DNA from 2 places in the Streptomyces sp. NPDC107454 genome. Region 2 is predicted to be linked to the other one. Evidence: predicted binding sites of a transcription regulator. Region 2 holds the regulator's gene; the other holds the start of a gene.
What was found. The regulator HrcA, encoded in region 2, represses chaperone genes, less so after heat shock. The targets are predictions, from matches to a motif close to TTNGCACTCNGNNNNNCNGAGTGCNAA.

Region 1 (4,784 bases), on a different contig from region 2:
TGCCCTCGGTGACGATGAGGCCCACGCCCGCGGCGGCGCGGCGGGCGTAGTACCCGGCCACGTCCTCACCGGGGACGCCGCCCGGGGAGAACTGCCGGGTCATCGGTGCCATCGCGATCCGGTTCGGGACCGTCAGGCCGTTCAGCGAGACAGGGCGGGACAGGATCTCGGCCGCGCGGGAGGCGGGGGCAGTCGTAGACACGTGTGGGGGCTCCTCGGGTACCGGTTGGTATGTGCGTATGCATCGATCATGCGTCAGCGACAACTCCCCGGCCGGTCATGTCATTCCGGCCGCCGGGCACCTCGCCCTGTGACCCCGGACACGCCCGAGGGCGGTACCCCCTGTTTCCAGGGGGTACCGCCCTCGGCAGGAAAACCGGTCCTCGGAAGGATCAGAAGTCCATGTCACCGCCCGGCATGCCGCCCGGAGCGGCCGCGGCGGCCTTCTCCGGCTTGTCGGCGATGACGGCCTCGGTGGTCAGGAACAGCGCGGCGATGGAGGCGGCGTTCTGCAGGGCAGAGCGCGTCACCTTCGCCGGGTCGATGATGCCCTCGGCGATCATGTCGACGTACTCACCGGTCGCGGCGTTCAGGCCGTGGCCGACGGGCAGGTTGCGCACCTTCTCGACGATGACGCCACCCTCGAGACCACCGTTGACGGCGATCTGCTTGAGCGGGGCCTCCAGGGCGAGCCGCACGGCGTTGGCGCCGGTCGCCTCGTCACCCGAGAGCTCGAGCTTCTCGAAGACCGAGGAGGCCTGGATGAGGGCCACGCCACCACCGGCGACGATGCCCTCCTCGACGGCCGCCTTCGCGTTGCGAACGGCGTCCTCGATGCGGTGCTTGCGCTCCTTGAGCTCGACCTCGGTGGCGGCACCGGCCTTGATGACGGCCACGCCGCCGGCCAGCTTCGCCAGGCGCTCCTGGAGCTTCTCGCGGTCGTAGTCCGAGTCGGAGTTCTCGATCTCGGCACGGATCTGGTTGACCCGGCCCTGGACCTGGTCGGCAGAGCCGGAGCCGTCCACGATCGTGGTCTCGTCCTTGGTGATGACGACCTTGCGGGCACGGCCCAGCAGGTCCAGACCCGCGTTCTCCAGCTTGAGGCCGACCTCCTCGGAGATGACCTCGCCGCCCGTGAGGATGGCGATGTCGCCGAGCATGGCCTTGCGGCGGTCACCGAAGCCCGGAGCCTTGACGGCGACGGACTTGAAGGTGCCACGGATCTTGTTGACGACCAGGGTCGACAGGGCCTCGCCCTCGACGTCCTCGGCGATGATCAGCAGCGGCTTGCCGGACTGCATGACCTTCTCGAGGAGCGGCAGCAGGTCCTTGACGTTGCTGATCTTCGAGTTGGCGATCAGGATGTACGGGTCGTCGAGGACGGCCTCCATACGCTCCATGTCGGTGGCGAAGTACGCCGAGATGTAGCCCTTGTCGAAGCGCATACCCTCGGTGAGCTCAAGCTCCAGACCGAAGGTCTGGGACTCCTCGACGGTGATGACGCCTTCCTTGCCGACCTTGTCCATCGCCTCGGCGATGAGCTCGCCGATCTGGGTGTCGGCGGCGGAGATGGAGGCCGTGGAAGCGATCTGCTCCTTGGTCTCGACATCCTTGGCCTGCTCAAGGAGGGCACCGGAGACGGCCTCGACGGCCTTCTCGATACCGCGCTTGAGAGCCATCGGGTTGGCACCGGCGGCTACGTTGCGCAGGCCCTCGCGGACGAGCGCCTGGGCGAGAACGGTCGCCGTGGTCGTACCGTCACCGGCGACGTCGTCCGTCTTCTTGGCGACTTCCTTGACCAGCTCGGCGCCGATCTTCTCGTACGGGTCCTCGAGCTCGATCTCCTTGGCGATGGAAACACCATCGTTGGTGATCGTGGGGGCGCCCCACTTCTTCTCGAGGACGACGTTGCGGCCCTTGGGGCCAAGGGTGACCTTGACGGCGTCGGCGAGCTGGTTCATCCCGCGCTCGAGACCGCGCCGTGCCTCCTCGTCGAACGCGATGATCTTGGCCATGTGAAGTGGTCCTCCCGGACTGGGGTGGATTGCTCCGGACCGCGCTGGCGCCCGCGACGGACGGCCTGCCTGCCCCGTGGTTCCTTGCACCACCTGGCCTGCGGGCCTCACCGACCCGGTCCTTCGTTATCACTCTCACCTTCAGAGTGCTAACGCCAATGATTAGCACTCGCCCCTGCCGAGTGCAAGCGCCTTCCCTTGATCCGCAGGTGAGAAGGGGCGCGCAACCCGCGCGTCGCGCCGGTGCGCGAGCGGGCCCACGGCGGTGTCGAGCGGGTCCACGGCCGCGTGCGGGCAGGCCGAAGGGCTCGTACCCCAGGGGATACGAGCCCTTCGTCACGTCGAACAGTCAGTCGGCGCGTGCTTCAGCTGGTCGCGAGTCGGACCATGTCCGCCTGCGGCCCTTTCTGGCCCTGCGAGATCTCGAAATCGACCCGCTGACCCTCTTCCAGGGTGCGGTAGCCGTCCATCTGAATCGCGCTGTAGTGGACGAATACATCCGCACCACCGTCGACCGCGATGAAGCCGTACCCCTTCTCCGCGTTGAACCACTTGACGGTGCCCTGAGCCATGCCTAACTCCCCTATTACTGGCCCTTGCACAGGACCGCACTTCGCGGACCCGGGTCAGACCTCACCCCCCAACGGTTGGGGGTGTGCGCCGGAACGCGTCGACCGCGGCTGAATGTATCTGTCCAACTGCCGTCTGCAACAGGTCAATCGGACGAGAATTCCGGGCACGACCGATCGGGAATATGGGGAGAATTTGCGAAGATTCAGGGCAAGTCGGGCCCCATAAAAGCCATATAAGGCTCAAAAGCACGGGGCATTTTGGCTACTTCTTGCCGGACTTCGGGCGCGAACTCATATGCGCCCGGCATGCAAAGTGGAGCGGCTTCCCCAACTGTACCGCGCTCAACCATGCAGAATTGCCCCCTCCGCTTCTCTCACGGAGGGGGCAATTCGATGAACTCTCGGTAATTGGCATTACCAAGGGTAACTATCTCACCCTGGGTAACGGCTCGCGAGGCGGTCAGCCGCCGGCGACGGCGGGAATGATCGAGACGCCCGCGCCGTCCGGCGTCGCCGTCTCCAGACCCTGCTCGAAGCGGACGTCGTCGTCGTTCACATAGACGTTGACGAACCGGCGCAGCTTGCCCTGGTCGTCCAGGACGCGCGCGGCGATACCCGTGTGGTTCTTCTCCAGATCCGCGATGACCTCACCGAGGGTCCCACCCTCGGCCGTCACCTCGGCCTGACCACCGGTGTAGGTGCGCAGGATGGTGGGGATGCGGACGGAAACGCTCATTCTTGTGACCTCCGGTCGGGTAAGGGCTTTTGGGGGGCGCGGGGAACTGCGCGACCAGCCCCCACCGGCCCGCAGACGAACAACGACGCTTACGCGAGCCCAGCTTCCCGGAAGGACTCGAGGCTGGGGCGAATCGTCGCGGTGAGCCCCGTACCGGCCACCGCATCCAGCGTCTTCAGACCATCACCGGTGTTCAGCACGACGGTGGTCAGCGTCGGGTCCAGCAGCCCGCTCTCGATCAGCTTCTTCGTCACGCCCACCGTCACACCACCGGCGGTCTCCGCGAAGATGCCCTCCGTCCGCGCGAGCAGCTTGATCGCGTCGACGACCTGCTCGTCGTTCACGTCCTCCACGGCCCCGCCCGTGCGCCGCGCGATGTCCAGCACGTACGGCCCGTCGGCCGGGTTGCCGATGGCGAGCGACTTGGCGATGGTGTTCGGCTTCTGGGGCCGTACGACGTCGTGGCCCGCCTTGTAGGCGACGGACACCGGCGAGCACCCCTCGGCCTGGGCACCGAAGATCTTGTACGGCTTGTCCTCGACCAGTCCGAGCTTGATCAGCTCCTGAAGACCCTTGTCGATCTTCGTGAGCTGGGAGCCGGAGGCGATGGGGATCACCAGCTGGTCGGGGAGCTGCCACCCCAGCTGCTCACAGATCTCGTACGCCAGGGTCTTGGAGCCCTCCGCGTAGTACGGCCGCAGGTTGACGTTGACGAATCCCCAGCCCTCGCCGGCCGGGTCGCCGATCAGCTCGGAGCAGAAGCGGTTCACGTCGTCGTAGTTGCCCTCGATGCCGACGAGCTCGCCGCCGTAGATCGCGGCCATGACGATCTTGCCCTGCTCCAGGTCGTGCGGGATGAACACGCAGGAGCGGAAGCCGGCGCGGGCGGCGGCGGCACCGACGGCGCCGGCGAGGTTGCCCGTGGAAGAGCAGGAGAGAGTGGTGAAGTCGAACGCGCGGGCGGCCTCGATGGCCTGGGCGACGACGCGGTCCTTGAAGGAGTGCGTCGGGTTGCCGGAGTCGTCCTTGACGAAGAGCTTGCCGGCCTCGACGCCCAGCTCGCGGGCGAGGTTGTCGGCCTTGACGAGCTTGGTCCAGCCGGGGTTGATGTTCGGCTTGTCGGCGACGTCGGCCGGGACGGGCAGCAGCGGCGCGTAGCGCCAGATGTTCGCGGGGCCCGCTTCGATGCGCGCCCGGAGTTCTTCGGTTTCGTAGGCCGAGAAGTCGTACGCGATCTCCAGCGGGCCGAAACACTCCTCGCAGGCGAACACCGGGCCGAGCGGCACGCGGTGACCGCACTCGCGGCAGGAAAGCGCGGCGGCGGGTCCGAGATCCACACCGACTACGGTGGTGGTGTCGCCCGCGACAGGGTTCGTGGTGCTTGCAACAGTCGAATCTGCAACAGTCTGCGCAGCCATGGAGGCGAGGCCCTTTCTCCTCATCTTCCTCACAGCGCACTTC
Region 2 (4,784 bases):
GCGACACGCCGGAATCCGACACGCTGGAATCCGACACGTCGAGACCCGGCGTGGCGAGACCCGGCACGCCGTAACCCGGCACACCGAAACGCTCGGCCAGCGCGTCCCGCTGGGACCGTACGAACCCGGCGTCCACGACCGCTCCGTGCCCCGGCACGTACAGCGCGTCCTCCCCGCCGAGGTCGAGCAACCTGTCGAGGGCCCCGGGCCAGCGCGACGGTACGGCGTCGGGGCCCGCCTGGGGCTCGCCGGACTCCTCGACCAGGTCGCCGCAGAACACCACCGTCGGGTCGCCCGGCACCACGACCACGAGGTCGTGGGCGGTGTGGCCCTCGCCCGTCCGCACCAGCAGGACCTCGACGCCGCCGGCCAGCTCGAGCTGCCAGGTGCCCCACACGTAGTGCCGGGGACGCACCAGGGTGTCCGCCGCGTCCTCCGCCGCCCGCGCGTCCAGCCCGCCCCGTACCGCGTCCGCGAACAGCTCCTCGCGCCCGTGCTCGTACACCTCGGCCAGGCCGCCCGCGGCGAGGACCTCCGCGCCCGCGAACGCCGCCGCGCCCAGGACATGGTCGAAGTGGGGGTGGGTGAGCGCGAGGAAGGTCACACGGCAGCCGGCGAGCGCTTGCGCCTCCCCGCGCAACCGTGCGCCCTCCGCGAGGCTCGACCCCGAGTCGATGATCAGCGCCCCGCCCTCGCCCACGACCAGTCCGACCGTGCAGTCCCAGACCGGAAGCCGCCGCCGCCCCACCCGCGGTGTCAGCTGTTCCCACCCCGCCTCTTCCCAAGTCACCTTCATACGCCGACGCTAGCGGTGAGGGCGTGGACGGTACGACATCGCGGGCAGGGACGGTGTGACATCACGGGACACGTCGGTGTACGTCGGTGCACCTTGCACAAGATCGCGGGGCCGCCCTTGCCGGGGCCGTACCCACCGGCCGTACACTGGGCCGGGGAATGCTGGCACTCGCACGCGCTGAGTGCCAGGCGAGGCGCCGAGGGGCCGAGAACTGGAGGTGTGCGCGATGCTCAGTGAACGCAGGCTCGAAGTGCTGCGCGCCATCGTCCAGGACTATGTCGGCACCGACGAGCCCGTCGCGGTCGGTTCCAAGGCGCTGACCGAGCGGCACCGGCTGGGAGTGTCCCCGGCCACCGTCCGCAACGACATGGCGGCCCTGGAGGACGAGGGATACATCGCCCAGCCGCACACCAGCGCCGGGCGGATCCCCACCGACAAGGGCTACCGGCTCTTCGTCGACAAGCTCGCCGGCGTCAAGCCGATGACCGCGCCCGAGCGGCGGGCCATTCAGAACTTCCTGGACGGCGCGGTCGACCTGGACGACGTCGTCGGGCGGACGGTGCGGCTGCTCGCGCAGCTGACCCGGCAGGTCGCCGTCGTGCAGTATCCGTCGCTGACGAGATCGACCGTGCGGCACGTGGAGCTGCTCTCCCTCGCCCCTGCCCGTGTGATGCTCGTGCTGATCACGGACACCGGGCGGGTCGAGCAGCGCATGATCGACTGCCCGGCCCCGTTCGGAGAAACGTCTCTCGCGGATCTGCGGGCCCGGCTCAACAGCAGGGTCGCGGGCCGGCGCTTCGCGGACGTCCCGCAGCTCGTGCAGGACCTCCCGGACGCGTTCGAGGCGGAGGACCGAGGTACGGTCGCGACGGTGCTCTCCACTCTTCTGGAGACGCTCGTCGAGGAGACCGAGGAGCGGCTCATGATCGGCGGGACCGCCAATCTGACGCGTTTCGGACATGACTTCCCTCTCACCATCCGGCCGGTGCTCGAAGCGCTGGAGGAGCAGGTCGTGCTTCTCAAGTTGCTTGGTGAGGCCGGGGATTCGAGCATGACCGTGCGAATCGGTCACGAGAACGCGTATGAGGGACTCAACTCCACGTCCGTGGTCTCGGTCGGCTACGGTTCGGGCGGCGAGGCAGTAGCCAAACTCGGCGTGGTCGGCCCGACCCGCATGGATTACCCGGGAACGATGGGAGCGGTACGCGCAGTGGCACGGTACGTCGGACAGATCCTGGCGGAGTCGTAAGTGGCCACGGACTACTACGCCGTACTCGGCGTGCGCCGCGACGCGTCCCAGGACGAGATCAAGAAGGCCTTCCGGCGGCTCGCACGCGAGCTGCACCCGGACGTCAATCCCGATCCGAAGACGCAGGAGCGGTTCAAGGAGATCAACGCCGCGTACGAGGTGTTGTCGGACCCGCAGAAGAAGCAGGTCTACGACCTCGGCGGCGACCCGCTGTCCCAGTCGGGCGGCGGCGGTGCGGGCGGCTTCGGCGCCGGCGGGTTCGGGAACTTCTCGGACATCATGGACGCCTTCTTCGGTACGGCGTCGCAGCGCGGTCCGCGCTCGCGTACGCGGCGTGGCCAGGACGCCATGATCCGGCTCGAGATCGAGCTGGACGAGGCGGCCTTCGGCACGACGAAGGACATCCAGGTCGACACGGCCGTCGTCTGCGCCACCTGCAACGGTGAGGGCGCGGCGCCGGGTACCTCGGCCCAGACCTGTGACATGTGTCGCGGGCGGGGTGAGGTGTCCCAGGTCACGCGGTCCTTCCTCGGGCAGGTCATGACCTCCCGGCCGTGTCCGCAGTGTCAGGGCTTCGGGACCGTCGTCCCGACTCCCTGCCCCGAGTGCGCCGGTGACGGGCGGGTCCGGTCGCGTCGCACGCTGACCGTCAAGATCCCCGCCGGCGTCGACAACGGCACGCGGATCCAGCTCGCGGGCGAGGGCGAGGTCGGGCCTGGTGGCGGTCCCGCCGGTGACCTCTACGTCGAGATCCACGAGCTGCCGCACTCCACGTTCCAGCGGCGCGGGGACGATCTGCACTGCACGGTGACCATTCCGATGACCGCGGCCTCGCTCGGCACCAAGGTGCCGCTGGAGACCCTCGACGGTCTCGAGGAGGTCGACATCCGTCCGGGCACGCAGTCCGGGCAGTCGATTCCGCTGCACGGGCGGGGTGTCACACATCTGCGGGGCGGTGGCCGCGGTGACCTCATCGTGCACGTCGAGGTGACCACGCCCACGAAGCTCGATCCCGAGCAGGAGCGGTTGCTGCGGGAGCTGGCGCAGCTGCGGGGGGAGGAGCGGCCCACGGGGCAGTTCCAGCCCGGGCAGCAGGGCTTGTTCTCGCGTCTGAAGGACGCGTTCAACGGTCGCTGACGGGTGTTCCTGGGGGCTCCGCCCCCAGGCGCTCGAGCGACCGTCCCGGTGGCCTATGCCAGGCGGAAGGCCCGATTCGGACTTGTTCGGAGGACGTGACAACATGCCGTCATGTCCACCGCACTGACCGATCTCTTCCCCCATCCGATCGTGCAGGCCCCCATGGCGGGCGGCGTCTCCGTCCCGGATCTCGCGGCCGCCGTGTCCGAGGCCGGCGGGCTCGGGTTCCTTGCGGCCGGGTACAAGACCGCCGACGGCATGTACCAGGAGATCAAGCAGTTGCGCGGGCTCACGGGCTGCCCCTTCGGGGTCAATCTGTTCATGCCGCAGCCCGAGTACGCCGACCCCGCCGCGGTCGAGGTCTACGCCCACCAGCTCGCGGGCGAGTCCTCCTGGTACGAGACCGAACTCGGTGAACCGGACAGCGGCCGTGACGACGGCTACGACGCCAAGCTCGCCGTCCTCCTGGACAACCCGGTGCCGGTGGTCTCGTTCCACTTCGGCATCCCGAGCACCGACGTCCTGGACTCCCTGCGCCGCGCCGGCACCCTCACCGTGATCACCGCGACCACCGCCGAGGAGGCGCTCGCCGTCCAGCGGGCCGGCGCCGACGCGGTCATCGTGCAGGGCGTGGAGGCGGGCGGCCACCAGGGCACCCACCGCGACAACCCGGAGACGGACGGCACGGGTATCGGGCTGCTGTCGCTGATCGCGCAGGTGCGCGAGACCGTGGACATCCCGGTCATCGCCGCCGGCGGCATCATGCGCGGCAGCCAGATCGCCGCGGTGCTCGCCGCGGGCGCGAACGCGGCGCAGCTCGGCACCGCGTTCCTCGCCACCCCGGAGTCCGGCGCCAACGCCGTGCACAAGCAGGCGCTGACCAACCCGCTGTTCGTACGGACGGAGCTGACGCGCGCGTTCTCCGGGCGGCCGGCGCGCGGCCTGGTGAACCGTTTCCTGCGCGAGCACGGCCCGTACGCGCCCGCCGCGTACCCCGAGGTCCACCACCTCACCTCCCCGCTGCGCAAGGCGGCCGCCAAGGCGGGCGACGCGCAGGGCATGGCGCTGTGGGCGGGGCAGGGGCACCGTATGGCGCGCGAGCTGCCCGCCGGGCAGCTGGTGGAGGTGCTGAGCGCGGAGCTCGAGGCGGCCAGGACAGCGTTGTCGGCCGCCGGGGAAGCGGGGGGTGAGGTCCGATGACGGCACCGGTGTTCGTGGTCGAGCACTTCGAGGCGGGCAGCGGCGGACGGTACGTGCTCGACGGCCCGGAGGGGCGCCACGCCGTCTCCGTGAAGCGGCTGCGGACCGGCGAGGACGTCGTCCTCACCGACGGGGCCGGGCGTTGGGCGGACTGCGTGGTGCTGGGCACCGAGGGCAAGGACCGGCTGATCGTCCAGATGGACTCCTACGGCGAGGAGCCCGCGGAGGAGCCCCGCATCACCGTCGTCCAGGCGCTCCCCAAGGGCGACCGGGGCGAGGTGGCCGTGGAGACGATGACCGAGACCGGCGTCGACGCGATCGTCCCCTGGGCCGCGTCCCGCTGCATCACGCAGTGGAAGGGCGACCGGGGTCTGAAGGCGCTCGCCAAGTGGCGGGCCACGG

Region 1: the regulator HrcA is predicted to act here: its motif matches at 2,142-2,168, upstream of groL (chaperonin GroEL).

What each region holds. Positions count from the first base shown of each region.
Region 1 is NZ_JBVJPA010000013.1:225,735-230,518, forward strand. It holds gene ACZ69M_RS32045 (NADH:flavin oxidoreductase) at 1-202, opposite strand, end outside; gene groL (chaperonin GroEL) at 393-2,015, opposite strand; gene ACZ69M_RS32055 (cold-shock protein) at 2,381-2,587, opposite strand; gene ACZ69M_RS32060 (MoaD/ThiS family protein) at 3,048-3,323, opposite strand; gene thrC (threonine synthase) at 3,413-4,741, opposite strand; SAM riboswitch class I at 4,759-4,784, opposite strand, start outside.
Region 2 is NZ_JBVJPA010000001.1:394,827-399,610, forward strand. It holds gene ACZ69M_RS01680 (MBL fold metallo-hydrolase) at 1-796, opposite strand, end outside; gene hrcA (heat-inducible transcriptional repressor HrcA) at 1,023-2,045, shown strand; gene dnaJ (molecular chaperone DnaJ) at 2,046-3,182, shown strand; gene ACZ69M_RS01695 (nitronate monooxygenase) at 3,294-4,382, shown strand; gene ACZ69M_RS01700 (16S rRNA (uracil(1498)-N(3))-methyltransferase) at 4,379-4,784, shown strand, end outside.